DNA from 3 places in the Streptomyces sp. NPDC004752 genome. Region 3 is predicted to be linked to each of the others. Evidence: predicted binding sites of a transcription regulator. Region 3 holds the regulator's gene; each other region holds the start of a gene.

The links. The regulator HrcA, encoded in region 3, represses chaperone genes, less so after heat shock. The targets are predictions, from matches to a motif close to TTNGCACTCNGNNNNNCNGAGTGCNAA.
Region 1: a site for HrcA is predicted at 6,246-6,272, ahead of groES (co-chaperone GroES). Genes of this name have one in related genera too.
Region 2: a site for HrcA is predicted at 5,145-5,171, ahead of groL (chaperonin GroEL). Genes of this name have one in related genera too.

The regions. Positions count from the first base shown of each region.
Region 1 covers NZ_JBSGBN010000117.1:6,042-13,292, forward strand. The annotation lists gene ACWEKM_RS35255 (hypothetical protein) at 1-165, opposite strand, end outside; gene tsaB (tRNA (adenosine(37)-N6)-threonylcarbamoyltransferase complex dimerization subunit type 1 TsaB) at 280-936, shown strand; gene rimI (ribosomal protein S18-alanine N-acetyltransferase) at 975-1,454, shown strand; gene tsaD (tRNA (adenosine(37)-N6)-threonylcarbamoyltransferase complex transferase subunit TsaD) at 1,447-2,586, shown strand; gene ACWEKM_RS35275 (hypothetical protein) at 2,583-2,849, shown strand; gene ACWEKM_RS35280 (THUMP-like domain-containing protein) at 2,985-4,343, opposite strand; gene ACWEKM_RS35285 (polysaccharide deacetylase family protein) at 4,434-5,369, shown strand; gene ACWEKM_RS35290 (polysaccharide deacetylase family protein) at 5,366-6,208, shown strand; gene groES (co-chaperone GroES) at 6,419-6,727, shown strand; gene groL (chaperonin GroEL) at 6,844-7,251, shown strand, end outside.
Region 2 covers NZ_JBSGBN010000002.1:67,187-74,437, forward strand. The annotation lists gene ACWEKM_RS01315 (GNAT family N-acetyltransferase) at 1-567, shown strand, start outside; gene ACWEKM_RS01320 (hypothetical protein) at 686-1,069, opposite strand; gene ACWEKM_RS01325 (MurR/RpiR family transcriptional regulator) at 1,124-2,044, shown strand; gene murQ (N-acetylmuramic acid 6-phosphate etherase) at 2,241-3,176, shown strand; gene groL (chaperonin GroEL) at 3,359-4,981, opposite strand; gene ACWEKM_RS01340 (cold-shock protein) at 5,334-5,537, opposite strand; gene ACWEKM_RS01345 (MoaD/ThiS family protein) at 5,972-6,247, opposite strand; gene thrC (threonine synthase) at 6,244-7,251, opposite strand, start outside.
Region 3 covers NZ_JBSGBN010000038.1:13,905-21,155, reverse strand. The annotation lists gene ACWEKM_RS17965 (MBL fold metallo-hydrolase) at 1-156, opposite strand, end outside; gene hrcA (heat-inducible transcriptional repressor HrcA) at 375-1,391, shown strand; gene dnaJ (molecular chaperone DnaJ) at 1,392-2,528, shown strand; gene ACWEKM_RS17950 (nitronate monooxygenase) at 2,717-3,793, shown strand; gene ACWEKM_RS17945 (16S rRNA (uracil(1498)-N(3))-methyltransferase) at 3,790-4,548, shown strand; gene ACWEKM_RS17940 (hypothetical protein) at 4,872-5,459, shown strand; gene ACWEKM_RS17935 (S41 family peptidase) at 5,604-7,251, shown strand, end outside.

The sequences.
Region 1 (7,251 bases), on a different contig from region 3:
GTCCCGGGGCTCCTTGGCGGTGGCCACCGAGGGTGAGGCGCTCGCAGTGGGCCTGCCGCCGAGCCCGGGCGGGACGCTCGCGGACGCCCGGTAGGCGAGGAAGCCGACCGTCCCCACGGCCATCGCGGTGAGCCCGGCCACGATCGACGAGCTGGTCCCTGCCACGTCTGCCCACCTCTGCTTCGCGTCATATGTCGTACTTCGTGCAGACCGTAGCAGTCAGTGACCGCCCGACCGGGGCGGGCGTGCAGGGGCCCCGTGGAGCCGTAGGCTGTTCGCGTGCTCTTGCTCGCTCTCGATACCGCCACCCCCGCCGTCACCGTCGCCCTGCACGACGGCGACGCCGTCATCGCCTCCTCCAGCCAGGTCGACGCGCGCCGGCACGGCGAGCTGCTGCTGCCGGCCGTGGACCGGGTCCTCGCCGAGGCCGGGCTCCGGCTGGACGCCGTCACCGGGATCGTCGTCGGCATCGGCCCCGGCCCCTACACCGGCCTGCGCGTGGGTCTGATGACCGCCGACACCTTCGGCCTCGCGCTGGGCGTCCCCGTGCACGGCTTGTGCACCCTCGACGGCCTCGCCTACGCGGCCGACATCGAGAAGGGCCCCTTCGTCGTGGCGACCGACGCCCGACGCAAGGAGGTCTACTGGGCGACATACGCCGATTCGCGCACCCGGGTGAGTGGCCCGGCCGTGGACCGGCCCGCGGACATCGCCGAGCGGGTGGCCGGGCTGCCCGCCGTCGGTGCGGGCGCGCTGCTGTACCCCGACACCTTCCCGCAGGCCCACGCGCCCGAGCATGTCTCCGCCGCGGCCCTCGCCTCGCTGGCCGCCGAGCGGCTGGCCGCCGGTGAGTCGCTGCCCGAGCCCCGGCCCCTCTACCTGCGCCGCCCCGACGCGCAGGTGCCCAAGAACTACAAGGTGGTCACCCCCAAGTGACCGAGTCCGTGAAGCCCGTGAAGCCCGTGCTGCGCGAGATGCGCTGGTGGGACATCGATGCCGTCCTCGGCATGGAGAAGGACCTCTTCCCCGAGGACGCCTGGTCGCGCGGCATGTTCTGGTCCGAGCTGGCGCACGCCCGCGGCCCGGAGGCGACCCGGCGGTATGTGGTGGCCGTCGAGGGCGACCGGGCCGTCGGCTACGCGGGCCTGGCCGCTCAGGGCGAACTGGCCGACATCCAGACCATCGCCGTCGCCCGCGACCACTGGGGCACCGGACTCGGCGGACTGCTGCTGGCCGAACTGCTGCGGGCCGCGACCGCCTTCGAGTGCGCCGAGGTGATGCTGGAGTGCCGCGTGGACAACGTCCGCGCACAGAAGCTGTACGAGCGCTTCGGCTTCGAACCGATCGGCTTCAGACGCGGCTACTACCAGCCGGGGAACGTGGACGCCCTGGTGATGCGCCTGACCGACCCGTCCGCGTCCACTCCCGTACGAGGAACCGAGAACAATGGCTGACGAACCTCTGGTCCTGGGGATCGAGACCTCCTGTGACGAGACCGGCGTCGGCATCGTCCGCGGCACCACCCTGCTCGCGGATGCCGTGGCGTCCAGCGTCGACGAGCACGCCCGTTTCGGCGGGGTGGTGCCGGAGGTGGCGTCCAGAGCGCACCTGGAGGCGATGGTCCCGACGATCGAACGCGCCCTGAAGGACGCCGGTGTGAGCGCGCGGGACCTGGACGGCATCGCGGTGACGGCGGGTCCGGGGCTGGCGGGCGCGCTGCTGGTCGGCGTCTCGGCGGCGAAGGCGTACGCCTACGCGCTCGGCAAGCCCCTGTACGGCGTGAACCACCTCGCCTCCCACATCTGCGTGGACCAGCTGGAGCACGGCGCGCTGCCCGAGCCGACGATGGCCCTGCTGGTCAGCGGCGGGCACTCGTCGCTGCTGCTGTCGACGGACATCACCGCGGACGTCCGCCCCCTGGGCGCGACGATCGACGACGCGGCCGGGGAGGCGTTCGACAAGATCGCCCGGGTGCTGGACCTCGGCTTCCCGGGCGGCCCGGTCATCGACCGGTACGCGCGCGAGGGCGACCCGGAGGCGATCGCGTTCCCGCGCGGTCTGACGGGCCCGCGCGATCCGGCGTACGACTTCTCCTTCTCCGGTCTGAAGACGGCGGTGGCCCGCTGGATCGAGGCGCGGCGGGCGGTCGGCGAGGAGGTCCCGGTGCGGGATGTCGCCGCGTCCTTCCAGGAGGCCGTGGTGGACGTGCTGACCCGTAAGGCCGTACGGGCCTGCAAGGACGAGGGCGTCGACCACCTCATGATCGGCGGCGGGGTTGCCGCCAACTCCCGGCTGCGCGTCCTGGCCCAGGAGCGCTGCGAGGCGGCGGGTATCCGGCTGCGGGTGCCGCGGCCCAAGCTGTGCACCGACAACGGCGCGATGGTGGCCGCGCTGGGCGCGGAGATGGTGGCGCGCAACCGGGCCGCGTCGAGTTGGGACCTGTCGGCCGACTCGTCGCTTCCGGTGACGGACCCGCATGTGCCGGGAGCCCCCCACGGCCACCCGCACTCCCCCTCACCGACCTCTCCCCCTGCCGCTTCCCACGACCATGTGCACGAGGTCAGCAAGGAGAACCTGTACTCATGACGGTCGCACTGATGTGGGAGGCGCGGGCGGTGCCGGGCCGCGGCGACGAGCTGCTGGCCTGGGCCCGCGCCCAGCGGCTGGCCCGGCGGCCCATGCGCCGCGAGACCTTCCGGGCGCCCCAGGACCGGGTCCTGGTGATCATCTGGTGGGACGCCCCGTACGACGCCGAGCTCCCCGAACTGCCGGATCCGGACGGGGAGTTGGTGACACGGACGGTGCACCGCTGGCGGTTCGAGCCGGTCGGGTCCGACGACCGGCCCTGACCGGCCCTGACCGGCGCGGTCCGCCCGGCCCGGGTCACGCCATGTCCACCGTCATCGAGGCACGTTCACGAGTCCGAGGAGGCCGTCGGCGGCTATCCGGCAACGCGCCCTCCTCACGCCGTCCTCGGCGGTGGATCAGGACGGCCCACCGTCCGCAACGTTCGCCGTCACGGGGGACCCGACCAGCATGGTGGGCGCCCCGGCGACGCGCGTCAGGAACACGGTCGCCGCGTTCGACCCCTGCGGTCTGACCTTCCTGCGTAGTTCCTCCGGCTCCACCGCCGACCCCCGTTTCTTCACGGTCAGCGTCCCGACCTCCCGCTCCCGCAGCAGTGCCTTCAACTTCTTGACGTTGAAGGGGAGTCGGTCGGTGATCTCGTACGCGGCGGCGTACGGCGTCGGGCGCAGTTCGTCCGCGGTCACATAGGCGATCGTGGGGTCGATCAGCCCGCCGTCCAGTTCCGCGGCGGCCTCGGCCACCAGATGCGCCCGGATGACGGCGCCGTCGGGTTCGTACAAGTACCGTCCGACGGGCCGTACTTCGGGGTCCGGCAGCCCCCGGCCGAGCAGGGTCCGCGGCCCGGGCAGCAGTGTGGCCCGCACGGTGCCCGGTGCCCCGGTGCCGAACCACAGCACCGCCTCCTTCACATCCCCGCCGTCCGAGATCCACTCGGCCTCGGCCCGGTCCGGGATCGCCTCGTGGGGGATCCCGGGCGCGATCTTCAGCGCGGCCGTGCGCGCCGTCGACGCCGCCCCCACCGCCCATGACAGCGGCGGCGAGTATGCCTCCGGATCGAAGATCCGCCCACCCGTCGCCCGGCCACCACCCCCCATAGACGCGCTTCGCGCGGCCCCTTCTGTCGTCGCCCGGCCACCACCCCCCATAGACGCGCTTCGCGCGGCCCCTCCTGTCGTCGCCCGGCCACCACCCCTCACCGACGCGCCTCGTGCCGCCCCTCCCGATCGGCCGCCGCGCCGGGCCGGATCGACGAACACGGCATCCCAGCCGGAGGTGTCCACCTGGGTGACATCCGCCTCCCGCACCTCGATCAGCTCGTCCAGGCCCAGCGCCGCCGCGTTCGCCCGGGCGACCTCGGCCGTCAGCGGATCCCGGTCCACCGCGAGCACCCGGATCCCGGCGCGGGCGAACGCGATCGCGTCCCCGCCGATGCCGCAGCACAGGTCGGCGATGGAGCCGACGCCCAGATCGCGCAGGCGCGCCGCCCGGTACGTCGCCACGGTGGTCCGGGTCGACTGTTCGACCCCGTCGGGCGTGAAGAACATCCGCTCCGCGTCCGCGGCGCCGAACTTCGCCGCCGCCCGCTGCCGCAGCCGGGCCTGGCCGAGGGCCGCCGACACCAGGTCCACCGGGTGCGCGCGGCGCAGGCGGGTGGCGACGGCGAGTTCGTCGTCCGGCCGCGTGCCGCGTACCTCGTCGAGGAGGGCGCGGCCCTCGGGGGTGAGCAGGGAGCGGAAGGGGAGCAGGTCGTTCACCGGGTCATTGTGGGCCAGTCGACGGATGCTGCGCCTCCGGCGGCGGTGTCGGACCGGATCGGCGGCCGGTGCCTGCGAGGATCCGGCACCATGCGAGTAGTAGTACAAAATGACAAAAATAGGGTGCAGAGTGGAAAGGTGGGTGTCCGGGGCGGTGTCGCCCTGCTCGCCGTCGCCGCCGTCGTCTCCGGCTGCACGGCGCCGGGCGGGGACGCGGACGTCCGGCCCGCCTCGGGCCGGCAGCCGCACCAGGCACCCCCCGCACCCCGCCTGGACGACTACGACGCCCGGCGGAGCACCGACCGTGCCACCCTGGCCGCCGCCGCCCGCCGCTGGGGTCTGGACGAGGCCCCCCTGACGCCCCCGCGACCCCCGGCGCACAAGCCGAGGATCACCGCCCGCGACGGCTTCGAGGTCGACGGCCAGGAGGAGGAGCACCTGCCCCCGGTCTTCACCACGATCCCCACCAAGGAGAAAGTGGTCTTCCTCACCATCGACGACGGCGCCGAGAAGGATCCGGCGTTCCTGCGCATGATGAGCGACCTGAAGATCCCGTACACCGCCTTCCTCAGTGACTATCTGGCCAAGGACGACTACGGCTACTTCAGGAAGATGCAGTCGCAGGGGATCACGCTCAACAACCACACCCTCCACCACCCCTACCTGCCCGGTCTGTCCTACGAGGAGCAGCGGGACGAGATCTGCGGCATGCAGGACATCATGGAGAAGCAGCTCGGCAAGCGCCCCACCGTCTTCCGCCCGCCGTACGGCAACTACAACCGGGACACCCTGCTCGCCGCCAAGTCCTGCGGGATCGAGTACGCGCCGATCTGGGACGAGGAGGTCTTCGTCGACCACTGGGAGTACCGCGAGTGGGACCGCGCCCTGCACCCCGGTGACATCGTGCTCACCCACTTCCGGGGCCGCTCCGACTGGGACGGCACCATGACCGACATGGTCCGGCGGTTCCTGAACAAGGTCACGCGCGAGGGGTACGCGGTGGCCCGCTTGGAGGACTACCTGTGAGGCGCCCGGGGCGGCCCACGGCGGCGGCCCGGTGCCGCACGCCGGCCGTCGGCGCCCTGGCCGGTGCCCTGCTCCTGGCCGGCTGTGCCCAGTCCGTCGACCCCATCGAGCGGCTCGGCAAGAAGGCCGCCCAGGGCGTACGGACGCACGCCCCGGCCTCCCGACAGCCCTACCGCCAATGGGGCTTGAACGCCCCGCTCGCCCCCGCCCCCAAGCCTGCGGCGCGCCCCCTGCCGACCGGCACCGCGGGCCGTTCCCTGCCCCCGGTCGTGGACCATGTGGCGACGTCCGACCGGGTCGTCTTCCTCACCTACGACGACGGCGCCGAGCGGGACCCCCGGTTCATCGACATGGTGCGCGACCTGCGGCTCCCGGTCAGTTTCTTCCTCACGGACAGCGTCGTCGGACCGGGCTACGGCCACTTCGCCCGGCTCCGCTCGGTCGGCGCCGACATCCAGAACCACACCCTCGACCATCCCGCCCTGCGCGGGCTGCCCTACGCGGGGCAGCACGCCGAGATCTGCGGCCAGCAGAACAAGCTCAAGTCCCGCTTCGGCATCCGCCCCCGCCTCTTCCGTCCGCCGTACGACACGTACGACACGACGACCCTGCGCGCGGCGGCCGACTGCGGCATCGCCGCGGTGGTCCTGTGGCGGGCCGCGATGACCGCCGACACCCTCAGCTACGCCCGGGGCGACAAGCGCCTGAGCCCCGGCGACATCATCCTGGTCGGCCCCGACGAGTCCACCGGACCCACGCTCAGAGAGCGCACGACACGCCTGCTCCGGCAGGTCCAGTCCGCGGGTCTGACCGTGGCGCGCCTGGAGGATTACCTGTGAACCGTCGGGGGTGCCAAGGCGGACGCGGCGCGGCCGATTGGCACTCCGCTTGACCGAGTGCTAATCGCAGTCATAGTCTCAGGTCTGGCACTCCCCCCAGGAGAGTGCCAACAACGCGACGGGCAGGTCCGGCACCCGCGACGACGGATCGACCTGGTCGCCACCTCAGACAGTTAACCCCGTGAGATCTCCGAAGGGGGAGGTCGGATCGTGACGACCGCCAGCTCCAAGGTTGCCATCAAGCCGCTTGAGGACCGCATCGTGGTCCAGCCGCTCGACGCCGAGCAGACCACGGCCTCGGGCCTGGTCATTCCGGACACTGCCAAGGAGAAGCCCCAGGAGGGCGTCGTCCTGGCCGTGGGCCCGGGCCGCTTCGAGGACGGCAACCGTCTTCCGCTCGACGTCAGCGTCGGCGACGTCGTGCTCTACAGCAAGTACGGCGGCACCGAGGTGAAGTACAACAACGAGGAGTACCTCGTTCTCTCGGCTCGCGACGTGCTCGCGATCATCGAGAAGTAAGTCACCCCGAAGCACTCCTGCTTTGAGCTGCGCCCCTGGCATCCCGACCGATAAGAAGCCGGGCGCCCGGGGCGCAGCGTATTTTCCATCAGATTTCCGAGAGGGCTCCCGCTGCCATGGCGAAGATCCTGAAGTTCGACGAGGACGCCCGTCGCGCCCTTGAGCGTGGCGTCAACAAGCTGGCCGACACGGTGAAGGTGACGATCGGCCCCAAGGGCCGCAACGTCGTCATCGACAAGAAGTTCGGCGCCCCCACCATCACCAACGACGGCGTCACCATCGCCCGTGAGGTCGAGATCGAGGACCCGTACGAGAACCTCGGCGCCCAGCTGGTGAAGGAGGTGGCGACCAAGACCAACGACATCGCGGGTGACGGCACCACCACCGCCACCGTGCTGGCCCAGGCCCTGGTGCGCGAGGGCCTGCGGAACGTCGCCGCCGGCGCCTCCCCGGCCGCCCTGAAGAAGGGCATCGACGCCGCGGTCAAGGCCATCTCCGAGGACCTGCTCGGCTCGGCCCGGCCG
Region 2 (7,251 bases), on a different contig from region 3:
CTGCCCGGCCGCGCCCCGGTCACCGACTGGCGCTGGTGCAACAACCTGGTCGTCCCGGCCGGGCGGCTCACCCTCCAGGGCGTGCGGCCCGCCGCCGCGCGCGATCTGCGGCTGGGCGGCGACGGCGGCTTCGACTGGATCGAGGGCGGGCCGTACCAGGGCACCCGGGACGCCGCCGGAATGCTGGTCAAGGCGTATGAATCCGGGTCCCACCGGCCCGAGTTCGGGCTGTTCGTCCTGGTCCGCGGGGAGGACGGCCGGGCGGTCGGCGGCCTGGGCTTCCACTCCGCCCCGGACGAGGACGGCCGCGTGGAGATCGGTTACGACCTCGCCGAGGCCGCCCGCGGCCAGGGTTACGCGACCGAGGCACTGGGCGCGCTGGCGCGGTGGGCGCTGGCCCGGGACGACGTGGATCTGCTGTTCGCGCGCGTCGACCACGGCAATCTGCCGTCGCAGGGCGTGCTGGACCGGGCCGGGTTCAGCCGGGCCGGGGCGGCGGCGGAGGAGGCCGCGTACACGGAGCACGGCATGGACCGTTCGCTCCGGCTCTACGTCCGCCGGGCCTGACGCCCCCCCTGGCGCGGCGCGGCCCCGCGCACCCCTTCGAGCGACGCGGCCCCGCCACGCACGGCAGCCGCACCACGTCCCGGCCACCTGAAAACCGTCACGGGTGGCTCACGAAGACTCACGAGGACGGCACCCCGCCCGTGGCCCGGCCCAGCGAGCCGACCGCCGCGACCTTCACGCCCGCCTGGTGGCAGACCCAGTGCGGGTCGGGGCCGAGTTCCGGTTCGACGTCCAGCGCGTGCGGGTCGCCGGAGCCGCACACCGGGCACAGCGGCCAGCGTCCGTACCGCTCCAGGAGCGCGTCCTGTACGTCCTGCGCGACCAGTCCGGCCACATAGGCCGCCCCGTCCGGCCACTGCTCGACCCACCAGCGGCGCTGTACGACCGAGTTCTCGACCAGCGAGACCACGTCCGCCTCGGCGACCTCGCCCGCGACCAGGTCGGCGAGCACGCGCGCGCGGGCCGTGTGCAGGGCGCGTTCCAGCGGGCTGATCGGATCCATGGACCCATTGTGCGTGGTCTTGACCCGGCACCGGGCCGAAAATATCTTTCGCAGGTGACCCAGGACGTGAAGGAAGTTTTCGGCAGCCCGGGCGGCCCGGGAAACACGCCGCCGGCCCCGGCCGCCCTCACCGCCAAGGTGCGCACGCTCGCCCCCTCCATGACCCGTTCGATGCAGCGTGTCGCCGAGGCCGTGGCGAGTGATCCGGCCGGCTGCGCGGCCCTCACGGTCACCGGACTCGCCGAACTCACCGGCACCAGCGAGGCGACGGTCGTGCGTACCGCCCGGCTGCTCGGCTACCCCGGCTACCGCGACCTGCGGCTCGCCCTCGCGGGCCTGGCCGCCCAGCAGCAGTCCGGCCGCCCGCCCGCCCTCACGACCGACATCGCGGTCGACGACCCGATCGCCGATGTCGTCGCCAAACTCGCCTACGACGAGCAGCAGACCCTCGCCGACACGGCCGCCGGGCTCGACACCGTGCAGTTGGGCGCTGCGGTCGCCGCGCTGGTCGGCGCACGGCGCACCGATGTGTACGGGATCGGCGCGTCCGGACTGGTCGCCCAGGACCTCACCCAGAAGCTGCTGCGCATAGGGCTGATAGCCCACGCCCACAGCGATCCGCACCTCGCCGTGACGAACGCGGTGCAGCTGCGCTCCGGCGATGTGGCCATCGCGATCAGCCACTCCGGGTCGACGGGGGACGTCATCGAGCCGCTGCGGGCCGCGTTCGAGCACGGGGCCACCACGGTCGCCATCACCGGACGGCCGGACGGCCCGGTCACCCAGTACGCCGACCATGTGCTCACCACCTCCACCTCCCGGGAGAGCGAGCTGCGGCCCGCCGCGATGTCCTCCCGGACCAGTCAACTCCTCGTCGTGGACTGCCTGTTCATCGGAGTGGCGCAGCGCACCTACGAGACCGCCGCGCCCGCGCTGGCCGCTTCCTACGAGGCGCTGGCCCACCGGCACCGCTGAGCGCCGAGTGCTCCGCCGACCAGCGGGATCCCCGTCGCGGCGGGGCCGCACACCGACACCGGCCCGCCCGCGCCCCGTTCGGGACGCCGCCGCACCGCGGCGGACTTCGCTCGCCCCACCGGCACCGCTGGCACAAGAAGCACCGCTGGCACAAGAAGCACCGCTGGCACAAGAAGCACGGAGAGAGCCACCCGTCATGACCTCCATGTCCGACCCCAGTCAGCTCCGCGCCGAACTGGAGACGCTCACCACCGAGGCGTTCCGGCCCGAACTCGCCGGCATCGACAAGCTGCCCACCCTGGAGATCGCCCGGCTGATGAACGGCGAGGACAGCGCCGTGCCCTCCGCCGTCACCGCACGCCTCCCGCTGATCGCCGCCGCCGTCGACGCGATCGCCGCGCGCATGGCCCGCGGCGGCCGGCTGGTCTACGCCGGCGCGGGCACCGCGGGCCGCCTCGGTGTCCTGGACGCCTCCGAGTGCCCGCCCACCTTCAACACCGACCCCGGTCGGGTCGTCGGCCTGATCGCGGGCGGCGCCGAGGCGATGGTCAGCTCCGTGGAGGGTGCGGAGGACTCGAAGGAACTGGCCCGCGAGGACCTCGACTCGCTCGCGCTCACCCCCGACGACACGGTGGTCGGCGTCTCCGCCTCCGGCCGCACCCCGTACGCGATCGGTGCGGTCGAGCACGCCCGCGCCCTGGGCGCCCTGACCGTCGGTCTGGCCTGCAACGCGCACAGCGCGCTCGCGGCGGCGGCCGAATACGGCATCGAGATCGTCGTCGGCCCCGAGCTGATCACCGGTTCCACCCGACTGAAGGCCGGCACGGCACAGAAGCTGGTGCTCAACATGCTGTCGACGATCACGATGATCCGGCTGGGCAAGACGTACGGGAATCTGATGGTCGACGTACGCGCCTCCAACAACAAGCTGCGCGCCCGCTCCCGCCGTATCGTCGCCCTGGCCACCGGCGCCGCCGACGAGGAGATCGAACGGGCCCTGACCGAGACCGACGGCGAGGTGAAGAACGCGATCCTCACCCTCCTGTCCGGTGTCGACGGCCCGACGGCCGCCCGCCTGCTGGAGGAGTCCGGCGGCCATCTGCGTGCCGCGCTGGCGGGCGCGGGCGGCTGACCCGCACGCCCGGGGAGCGCGCAACGCCCCGCCTCCGGAAGGTCATGTCCCGCGCCTTCCGGCGCCCGCCACCCGCATCGGGCGCCCCGTGACGTCCCGTGACACGCCCGAGGGCGGCACCCCCTGGCTTCAGGGAGTGCCGCCCTCGGTACGCGACGGACGGAGCCGATCCTCGATGAGGATCAGAAGTCCATGTCACCGCCCGGCATGCCACCCGGGGCGGCCGGAGCGGCCTTCTCGGGCTTGTCGGCGATGACGGCCTCGGTGGTGAGGAACAGCGCGGCGATGGAGGCGGCGTTCTGCAGGGCGGAACGCGTCACCTTCGCCGGGTCGATGATGCCCTCGGCGACCAGGTCGACGTACTCGCCGGTCGCGGCGTTCAGGCCGTGGCCCGGGGTGAGGTTGCGGACCTTCTCGACCACGACGCCGCCCTCAAGGCCGGCGTTGACGGCGATCTGCTTGAGCGGGGCCTCCAGGGCGAGCTTCACGGCCTGCGCGCCGGTCGCCTCGTCCCCGTCCAGCTCCAGCTTCTCGAAGACGTTGGTGGTCTGCAGCAGGGCCACGCCACCACCGGCGACGATGCCCTCCTCGACGGCCGCCTTGGCGTTGCGCACGGCGTCCTCGATGCGGTGCTTGCGCTCCTTCAGCTCCACCTCGGTGGCGGCACCGGCCTTGATGACGGCGACGCCGCCGGCCAGCTTGGCCAGGCGCTCCTGGAGCTTCTCGCGGTCGTAGTCCGAGTCGCTGTTCTCGATCTCGGCGCGGATCTGGTTGACCCGGCCGTTGACCTGCTCGGAGGAGCCGGCACCGTCGACGATGGTGGTCTCGTCCTTGGTGATGACGACCTTGCGGGCGCGGCCCAGGAGGTCCAGGGTCGCGTTCTCCAGCTTGAGGCCGACCTCCTCGGAGATGACCTCGCCGCCCGTGAGGATGGCGATGTCGCCGAGCATGGCCTTGCGGCGGTCGCCGAAGCCCGGGGCCTTGACGGCGACGGACTTGAAGGTGCCGCGGATCTTGTTGACGACCAGGGTGGACAGAGCCTCGCCCTCGACGTCCTCGGCGATGATCAGCAGCGGCTTGCCCGACTGCATGACCTTCTCCAGGAGCGGGAGCAGGTCCTTGACGGAGCTGATCTTGGAGTTGGCGATCAGGATGTACGGGTCGTCGAGCGACGCCTCCATACGCTCCATGTCGGTGGCGAAGTACGCCGAGATGTAGCCCTTGTCGAAGCGCATGCCCTCGGTGAGCTCAAGCTCAAGGCCGAAGGTCTGCGACTCCTCGACGGTGATGACGCCTTCCTTGCCGACCTTGTCCATGGCCTCGGCGATCAGCTCGCCGATCTGGGTGTCGGCGGCGGAGATGGAGGCCGTGGAGGCGATCTGCTCCTTGGTCTCGACGTCCTTCGCCTGCTCCAGCAGGGCGGCGGAGACGGCCTCGACGGCCTTCTCGATACCGCGCTTCAGGGCCATCGGGTTGGCGCCGGCGGCGACGTTGCGCAGGCCCTCCTTGACCAGGGCCTGGGCGAGGACGGTCGCGGTGGTCGTACCGTCACCGGCGACGTCGTCCGTCTTCTTGGCTACTTCCTTGACCAGCTCGGCGCCGATCTTCTCGTACGGGTCCTCGAGCTCGATCTCCTTGGCGATGGAGACACCATCGTTGGTGATCGTGGGGGCGCCCCACTTCTTCTCGAGGACGACGTTGCGGCCCTTGGGGCCGAGCGTCACCTTCACGGCGTCCGCGAGCTGGTTCATGCCGCGCTCGAGGCCGCGCCGCGCCTCCTCGTCGAACGCGATGATCTTGGCCATGTGAAGTGGTCCCTCCAGGACTGGGGGTGATTCCTTCGGACCGCGCCCGCGCCCGCGACGGACGGCTCGCCGACCTCGTGGTTCCTTGCCCCACACGGCCCGCGGGCCTCACCGACCCGGTCCTTCGTTGTCACTCTCACCTTCAGAGTGCTAACGCCAATGATTAGCACTCGACCCACCCGAGTGCAAGATGCGACCGTGACGCGGGCCCGTCGCGTGGGGTCGCGGCGCGGCGGTGACGGCGGGGTGGTGAAGGGTGCCGGACGGGTGTACGCGCCCCCGGGCCGGGCGGCGTGGGGCATGGCGAAGGGCCCGCACCCCGAAAGCTGCGGGCCCTTCGCGTGAAGTACGTTCAGGCGGTGACGCGAACCATATCGGCCTGCGGGCCCTTCTGACCCTGCGAGATCTCGAACTCGACCCGCTGGCCCTCTTCCAGGGTGCGGTAGCCGTCCATCTGAATCGCGCTGTAGTGGACGAAGACGTCCGCACCACCGTCGACCGCGATGAAGCCGTACCCCTTCTCCGCGTTGAACCACTTGACGGTGCCCTGAGCCATGCCTAACTCCCCTATTACTGGCCCTTGCACAGATCCACACTTCGTGGACCCGGGTCAGACCTCACCCTCCACGGTGGGGGGCGTGCGCCGGAACGCGTCGACCGCGGCTGAATGTATCTGTCCAACTGCCGTCTGCAACAGGTCAATCGGACGAGAAATCTGGACGCGCCCGGTCGGGAATTTATTGAGAATTCATCAGAATTCAGGGCAAGTCGGGCTCCATAAAAGGAGCAAAAGCCGCGAAGAAAGCGGGGAGTTTGGCGACTTCTTGGCGGGTGCACGGAGTGAATCCGGGGCCTGCGCCCCGGGAGGCCGGGAACGCGTTCCCCAACTCTACCGCGCTCAACCCCACTGAATGACCCCCTCCGTTTCTCTCACGGAGGGGGCCATCGGATGAACAGTCGGTAATGGGAGTTATCGAAGGTAAGGGAGCGTCAGCCGCCGGCCACGGCCGGGATGATGGACACGCCCGCGCCGTCCGGCGTCGCGGTCTGAAGGCCCTGCTCGAAGCGGACGTCGTCGTCGTTGACGTACACGTTGACGAAGCGGCGCAGCTTGCCCTGGTCGTCCAGGACGCGCGCGGCGATGCCGGTGTGGTTCTTCTCCAGGTCGGCGATGACCTCTTCGAGGGTGGCGCCCTCGGCGCTCACCTCGGCCCGGCCGCCCGTGTAGGTACGCAGAATGGTGGGGATGCGAACGGTCACGCTCATGCGAGGCCAGCCTCTCGGAAGGAGTCCAGGTTGGGGCGGATGGTGGCGGTCAGGCCGGTGCCGGCCACCGCGTCGAGGGTCTTGAGGCCGTCGCCGGTGTTGAGGACGACCGTGGTGAGCGCGGGGTCGAGGACACCGTCCTCGATCAGCTTCTTCGTCACACCCACGGTGACGCCGCCGGCCGTCTCCGCGAAGATGCCCTCGGTCCGCGCCAGCAGCTTGATCGCCTCGACCACCTGCTCGTCCGTCACGTCCTCCACGGCGCCGCCGGTGCGGCGGGCGATGTCGAGCACATAAGGGCCGTCGGCCGGGTTGCCGATCGCCAGGGACTTGGCGATGGTGTTCGGCTTCTGCGGGCGGACCACGTCCTGACCGGCCTTGAACGCGGTGGACACCGGCGAGCAGCCCTCGGCCTGCGCGCCGAAGATCTTGTACGGCCGGTCCTCGACGAGGCCCAGCGCGATCAGCTCCCGCAGTCCCTTGTCGACCTTGGTGAGCTGGGAGCCGGAGGCGATCGGGACGACGATCTGGTCGGGCAGCCGCCAGCCGAGCTGCTCGCAGATCTCGTACGCCAGGGTCTTGGAGCCCTCCGCGTAGTACGGCCGCAGATTGACGTTGACGAAGCCCCAGCCCTCGCCGGCCGGATCGCCGATCAGCTCGGAGCAGAAGCGGTTCACGTCGTCGTAGTTGCCCTCGATGCCGACGAGATCACCGCCGTAGATCGCGGCCATGACGACCTTGCCCTGCTCCAGGTCGTGCGGGATGAACACACAGGAGCGCAGTCCGGCGCGGGCCGCCGCGGCGCCGACGGCCCCGGCGAGGTTGCCGGTCGAGGAGCAGGACAGGGTCGTGAAGCCGAAGGCGCGCGCCGCCTCCAGCGCCTGGGCGACCACCCGGTCCTTGAAGGAGTGCGTCGGGTTGCCGGAGTCGTCCTTCACATACAGGCCGCCGGTGACGCCCAGCTCGCGGGCCAGGTTGTCGGCCTGCACCAGCTTGGTCCAGCC
Region 3 (7,251 bases):
CCAGGCGCCCTCCGCGAGGCTGGACCCGGCGTCCACGACAAGCGCCGTGCCCGCCCCGAGGACCAGTCCGACCGTGCAGTCCCAGCCCGGCAGCCGGCACCGTCCCACTCCGGTGGCCACCCGCTCCCAGCCCGCCTCTTCCCAAGTCGCCGTCATACGCCGACGCTAGTGCCCAATGGCCTCCGGGCACGATCCGGCGGGAGCAGCCTTGCCCGGGGTGCACCCCACGGCCGTACACTGGGGCGGGGAAGCTGGCACTCGCATGCGTAGAGTGCCAGGCGAAAGACCTGAATGACCTTGAACGACCTGTAAGACCTGAACGACCTGAATCACCTGAAAGGCCGCGGGGACGACTTGCTGGAGGTGAGCGCACGATGCTGAGTGAACGCAGGCTCCAGGTGCTGCGCGCCATCGTCCAGGACTATGTCGGCACCGAGGAGCCGGTGGGTTCGAAGGCGCTCACCGAGCGGCACAACCTCGGCGTCTCCCCGGCCACGGTCCGCAACGACATGGCGGCGCTGGAGGACGAGGGGTTCATCGCCCAGCCGCACACCAGCGCCGGGCGGATCCCCACCGACAAGGGCTACCGGCTGTTCGTGGACAAGCTCGCGGCCGTCAAGCCGATGACCCCGCCCGAGCGGCGCGCCATCCAGAACTTCCTGGACGGCGCCGTCGACCTGGACGATGTCGTGACGCGGACGGTGCGGCTGCTCGCGCAGCTGACCCGGCAGGTCGCCATCGTGCAGTACCCGTCCCTGACCCGCTCGACCGTGCGGCATGTGGAACTGCTCGCGCTCGCCCCCGCGCGCGTGATGCTCGTGCTGATCACGGACACCGGCCGGGTCGAGCAGCGGATGGTCGACTGCCCGGCGCCGTTCGGCGAGACGTCCCTGGCGGATCTGCGAGCGCGGCTCAACAGCCGGGTCGCGGGCCGCCGCTTCACGGACGTGCCGGGTCTCGTCGAGGATCTGCCGGATGCCTTCGAGGCCGAGGACCGCGGTACGGTCTCGACGGTGCTCTCCACCCTCCTGGAGACGCTCGTCGAGGAGAACGAGGAGCGGCTGATGATCGGCGGCACCGCCAATCTGACCCGCTTCGGCCATGACTTTCCCCTCGTGATCCGGCCGGTCCTGGAGGCCCTGGAGGAGCAGGTCGTGCTCCTCAAGCTGCTGGGCGAGGCGAAGGAACCGGGCGTGACCGTGCGTATCGGTCATGAGAACGCCCATGAGGGACTCAACTCCACGTCCGTGGTGTCGGTCGGCTACGGTTCGGGCGGCGAGGCAGTCGCCAAGCTCGGCGTGGTCGGACCGACCCGCATGGATTACCCGGGAACGATGGGAGCGGTACGCGCAGTGGCACGGTACGTCGGACAGATCCTGGCGGAGTCGTAAGTGGCCACGGACTACTACGCCGTTCTCGGCGTGCGCCGCGACGCGTCGCAGGAAGAGATCAAGAAGGCTTTCCGGCGGCTCGCACGCGAGCTGCACCCGGATGTCAACCCCGATCCGAAGACGCAGGAGCGCTTCAAGGAGATCAACGCCGCCTACGAGGTGCTGTCGGACCCGCAGAAGAAGCAGGTCTACGACCTCGGTGGCGATCCCCTCTCGCAGTCCGGTGGCGCCGGTGCGGGCGGCTTCGGGGCCGGTGGCTTCGGCAATTTCTCCGACATCATGGACGCGTTCTTCGGCACGGCGTCGCAGCGCGGACCGCGCTCGCGCACCCGGCGCGGCCAGGACGCCATGATCCGTATCGAGATCGAGCTGGACGAGGCGGCCTTCGGCACGACGAAGGACATCCAGGTCGACACGGCGGTCGTCTGCAAGACCTGCAACGGCGAGGGCGCGGCGCCGGGCACCACCGCCCAGACGTGTGACATGTGCCGCGGGCGCGGTGAGGTGTCGCAGGTGACGCGGTCCTTCCTGGGCCAGGTCATGACCTCGCGCCCATGCCCGCAGTGCCAGGGCTTCGGCACGGTCGTACCGACGCCGTGCCCGGAGTGCGCGGGCGACGGCCGGGTGCGCTCGCGCCGGACGCTCACGGTGAAGATCCCGGCCGGTGTGGACAACGGCACCCGCATCCAGCTCGCGGGCGAGGGCGAGGTCGGTCCCGGCGGCGGGCCCGCCGGCGATCTGTACGTCGAGATCCACGAGCTGCCGCACACCACCTTCCAGCGCCGCGGCGACGACCTGCACTGCACGGTGACGATCCCGATGACGGCGGCGGCCCTCGGTACGAAGGTGCCGCTGGAGACGCTGGACGGCATGGAGGAGGTCGACATCCGTCCGGGCACCCAGTCCGGCCAGTCGATCCCGCTGCACACCCGGGGCGTGACCCATCTGCGGGGCGGCGGCCGGGGCGACCTCATCGTGCACGTCGAGGTCCAGACCCCGACCAAGCTCGACCCCGAGCAGGAGCGCCTGCTGCGCGAACTGGCGAAACTGCGCGGCGAGGAGCGCCCCCTGGGCCAGTTCCAGCCCGGTCAGCAGGGGTTGTTCTCGCGGTTGAAGGATGCGTTCAACGGGCGTTGACGTGGGCTGTGGGTGCTGCCGGGGGTCCGGGGGTCGGTCCCCGGGTAGGCGCAGTCAGCCCGGTCAGCAGGGGTTGTTCTCGCGGTTGAAGGACGCGTTCAACGGGCGCTGAGGTACCGGTTGCCGGCGGCTTATGCCAGGCGCATGCCGGATTCGGACTTGTGGGGAGGACGTGACAACATGCGGTCATGTCCTCCCCACTGACCGATCTCTGCCCACATCCGATCGTGCAGGCCCCGATGGCGGGCGGTGTCGCCGTCCCGCAGCTCGCCGCCGCCGTGTCCGAGGCCGGTGGGCTGGGGTTCCTCGCTGGCGGGTACAAGACCGCCGACGGCATGTATCAGGAGATCAAGCAGTTGCGGGGGCTCACCGGCCGTCCCTTCGGTGTGAACCTCTTCATGCCCCAGCCCGAGTATTCCGACCCGGCGGCCGTCGAGGTGTACGCGCACCAACTGGCCGGCGAGGCCGCCTGGTACGAGGTCGAACTCGGCGACCCGGACAGTGGCCGGGACGACGGCTACGAGGCCAAGCTGGCCGTGCTGCTCGACAACCCCGTGCCGGTGGTGTCGTTCCACTTCGGCGTCCCGAGCCGGAACGTCATCGACTCGCTGCGCCGGGCCGGCATCGTCACCCTGGTCACCGCGACCACCGCGGAGGAGGCCCTGGCCGTGCAGCGGGCCGGCGCCGACGCGGTGATCGCCCAGGGCGTGGAGGCCGGCGGCCATCAGGGCACCCATCGCGACATCCCGGAGAACGACGGCTCCGGCCTGGGGCTGCTCGCCCTCGTCGCCCAGGTCCGCGAGACCGTGGACATCCCGATCGTCGCCGCCGGCGGGATCATGCGCGGCGGCCACATCGCCGCGGTCCTCGCGGCCGGCGCCGCCGCCGCCCAACTCGGCACCGCGTTCCTCGCCACCCCCGAGTCCGGCGCGTCCGCCGTGCACAAACAGGCCCTCACCAGCCCCCTGTTCACGCGTACGGAGCTGACCCGGGCGTTCTCCGGCCGGCCGGCCCGCGGCCTGGTCAACCGGTTCCTGCGCGAGCACGGCCCGTACGCCCCCGCCGCCTACCCCGAGGTCCACCACCTGACCGCGCCGCTGCGCAAGGCCGCCGCCAAGGCCGGTGACGCGCAGGGCATGGCGCTGTGGGCGGGCCAGGGCCACCGGATGGCCCGTGACCTGCCCGCCGGACGGCTGGTGGAGACCCTGGCGGCCGAACTCGACGCGGCCAGGACAGCGTTGTCGGCCGGGGGCGACTCGCAATGACGGCGCCGGTGTTCGTGGTCGACTCACTGGACGACGTGGGCGCGGTCGGCGGGGAGTTCGTGCTCGACGGGCCGGAGGGCCGGCACGCGGTGTCCGTGAAGCGGCTGCGGCCCGGCGAGGACGTCGTGCTCACCGACGGCCGCGGGCGCTGGATCGAGGGCGTGGTCAAGGCCGCCGAGGGCAAGGACCGCCTGGTCCTCATGGATCTGGAGAGCGTCGTAGAGGAGCCCGTGGAGCAGCCCCGGATCACCGTCGTCCAGGCGCTGCCCAAGGGCGACCGGGGCGAGGTGGCCGTGGAGACCATGACCGAGGTCGGTGTCGACGCCGTTGTGCCCTGGCAGGCGGCCCGCTGCATCACCCAGTGGAAGGGCGAGCGGGGTCTGAAGGCGCTCGCCAAGTGGCGGGCCACCGCCCGCGAGGCCGGCAAGCAGTCCCGCCGGGTGCGCTTCCCGGAGATCGCGGACGCGGCCACCAGCAAACAGGTCGCCGCGCTGCTCGCGGACGCCGACCTCGCCGTAGTCCTGCACGAGGACTGCGACCACGGCAGCGCACCGCTGGCCACCGCCGAACTCCCCACCGAGGGCGACATCGTGCTGGTCGTCGGGCCCGAAGGCGGCGTCTCCCCGGAGGAGTTGGCGCTCTTCGCGCAGGCGGGCGCGAAGCCGTACGTCCTCGGACGCACGGTGCTGCGTACGTCGACCGCCGGGACCGTCGCCGCGGCCCTGCTGTTGGGGCGTACGGGCCGCTGGTCCTGACGGGCCGTCGGCCCTGGTCCGTTGACCCGGGCTGGGCTCGCATGGGTGGCTGGTGGTTGGTGCTCTATCCGTGGTGTCCGAAGCCGGTGGCGCGCTTTGCGGCGTGGCTGTGCGTCCTGGGGTGCAGGGTGCTGCGCACGTCGACCCCGGGGACCGCCGCTGCGGCCCTGCTGTTGGGGCGTACGGGCCGCTGGTCCTGACGGGCCGTCGGCCCTGGTCCGTCGCCTGGCCCCGGCCCGCCGCTCGGGGTCGGGCTCACACAAACAGGTGACTGGCCGTTTGTGGCCTATCGCCGTGCACAGGTCGGTGGCACGCTGCCCTTCATGGGGGTATTCAGCCGGATTCGGCGCGGGCCGCGCGGCGCGCGGGTGACGGCCGTGGTGGGGCTCGTGGCGCTGGCCGTGGTCGGCGCGGTGGCCTGCCAGCCGACAGACCTGAGCACCGCGACCGTCGCGTACACCACCGACAGGACCGCGACGGCGCGGCTCGAACGGCAACACGTCGACGTGAGCTGGCTCAGCTGCACCGGCGGCAGCGACGGCAGCGACGGCACGACGGCGGGCGGCACGGCGACCGCGCGGACGCCCTCGCCCACCGAGCGCACGATCATCTCCGTCGACTGCCAGGGACGGACCAAGGATGGGAAGGACATCACCGTCAAGGGCCGGATCACCAAGGCCGTCGACGGCGCCTGCGTGCGCGGCGACCTGGTCGCCAAGGTGGACGGCCAAGAGCGGTTCCACGTCAACGGCCTCGGCGACTGCGACGCCACCCCCGGACCGGCGTACACCCCACCCCCCACCTACCGGCCCCCGAGCGGACCGCGGCCCGCCCCCACCGTCACCGTGACCGTGACCCGCACCCTGTGGTGCCAGGACGACCCCAACTGTCGGCCCGTCGCGGGCAAGTGATTCGAACGGGGTCCATCTGCGGCGTTCGCTGCATAGGGTGACCGGGTGACTGAGTCCACTTCGACGGACGCGGCGAGCGTGGCGGGTTCGGCCGGCGTCCCCCGAGCTTCTTCGTATCTACGCTTTCCCCATCTGCGGGGCGATCTGGTCGTCTTCACCGCCGAGGACGACATCTGGCTCGCCCCCCTGGACGGCGGCCGGGCCTGGCGGGCCAGCGCGGACAACGTGCCGGTGACCCACCCGCGCATCTCGCCCGACGGCGCCACCGTCGCCTGGACCTCCACCCGCGACGGCGCCCCCGAGGTGCATGTCGCGCCCGTCGACGGCGGCCCCGCGCGACGGCTGACGTACTGGGGGAGCTGGCGCACTCAGGTGCGGGGCTGGACCCCGGACGGCCGGGTCCTCGCGCTCAGCACGCACGGCCAGCCCAGCCTGCGCCGCAGCTGGGCACGGGCCGTCCCGCTCGACGGCGGACCCGCGGACACCCTGCCGTACGGGCCCGTCGGCGACGTGGCGTTCGGGCCGTGCACCGTGCTGCTGTCCGCGACGATGGGCCGCGAGGCCGCCTGGTGGAAGCGCTACCGGGGCGGTACGGCGGGCAAGTTGTGGATCGACCGGAACGCCCATGCCGCGGACGGCGCCGGGGAGTTCGTCCGGCTGCACGAGGACCTGGACGGGAACATCGAGGCCCCGATGTGGGTGGGGGACCGGATCGCCTTCCTCTCCGACCACGAGGGCACCGGCGCGCTGTACTCCTCCCTCCCCGACGGCTCCGAGCTGCGCCGGCACACGCCGATCGACGGCTTCTACGCCCGGCACGCCGCCTCCGACGGCAGCCGCGTCGTCTACTCCAGCGCCGGCGAACTGTGGCTCCTCGACGACCTGACGGGCGCGGAGCCGCGCCGCCTCGACATACGCCTGGGCGGGCCGGGCCTGGACCTCCAGCCGTACCCGCTGAGCGCGGCCCGCTGGTTCGGGCCCGCGTCCCCCGACCACACCGCGCGCGGCAGCGCGGTCTCCGTGCGCGGCGCCGTCCACTGGGTCACCCACCGCTCCGGCCCCGCCCGCGCCCTGGCCGCCCGGCCCGGCGTGCGGGCCCGGCTGCCGCGCGCCTTCCGCGCGGACGGCGAGGAGTGGGTGGTGTGGGTGACCGACGCCGAGGGCGAGGACGCCCTGGAGTTCGCCCCCGCGACCGGCCTCGCGCCCGGCGCCGTACCCCGGCGGCTCGCCGTGGGACAGCTGGGCCGGGTCCTGGAACTTGCCATGGCACCCGACGGCAGCCGGGCCGCCGTCGCCGCGCACGACGGGCGGCTGCTGCTCGTCGAACGGGAGACCGGCGAGGTGCGCGAGGTCGACCGCAGCCCGGACGGCGACGTGTCCGGGCTGGCCTTCTCGCCCGACTCGGCCTGGCTCGCCTGGTCGCACCCCGGCCCGCACCCGCTGTGCCAGCTCCGGCTCGCCCACACCACCGATCTGTCGGTCACCGAGGCGACCCCGCTGCGCTTCCAGGACTACGCGCCCGCCTTCACCCTCGACGGCAAACACCTCGCCTTCCTGTCGAACCGGTCCTTCGACCCGGTGTACGACGAGCACGTCTTCGACCTCGCCTTCGTGGTCGGCGACCGCCCGCATCTGATCACCCTGGCCGCGACCACGCCGTCCCCGTTCGGCCCGCAGCGGCACGGGCGGCCGTTCGAGACCCCCGACCGGGACGAGACCCCCGACAGCGAGGGCACCCCGGCCACCCGTATCGACCTGGAGGGCCTGGCCGACCGGATCGTCCCGTTCCCGG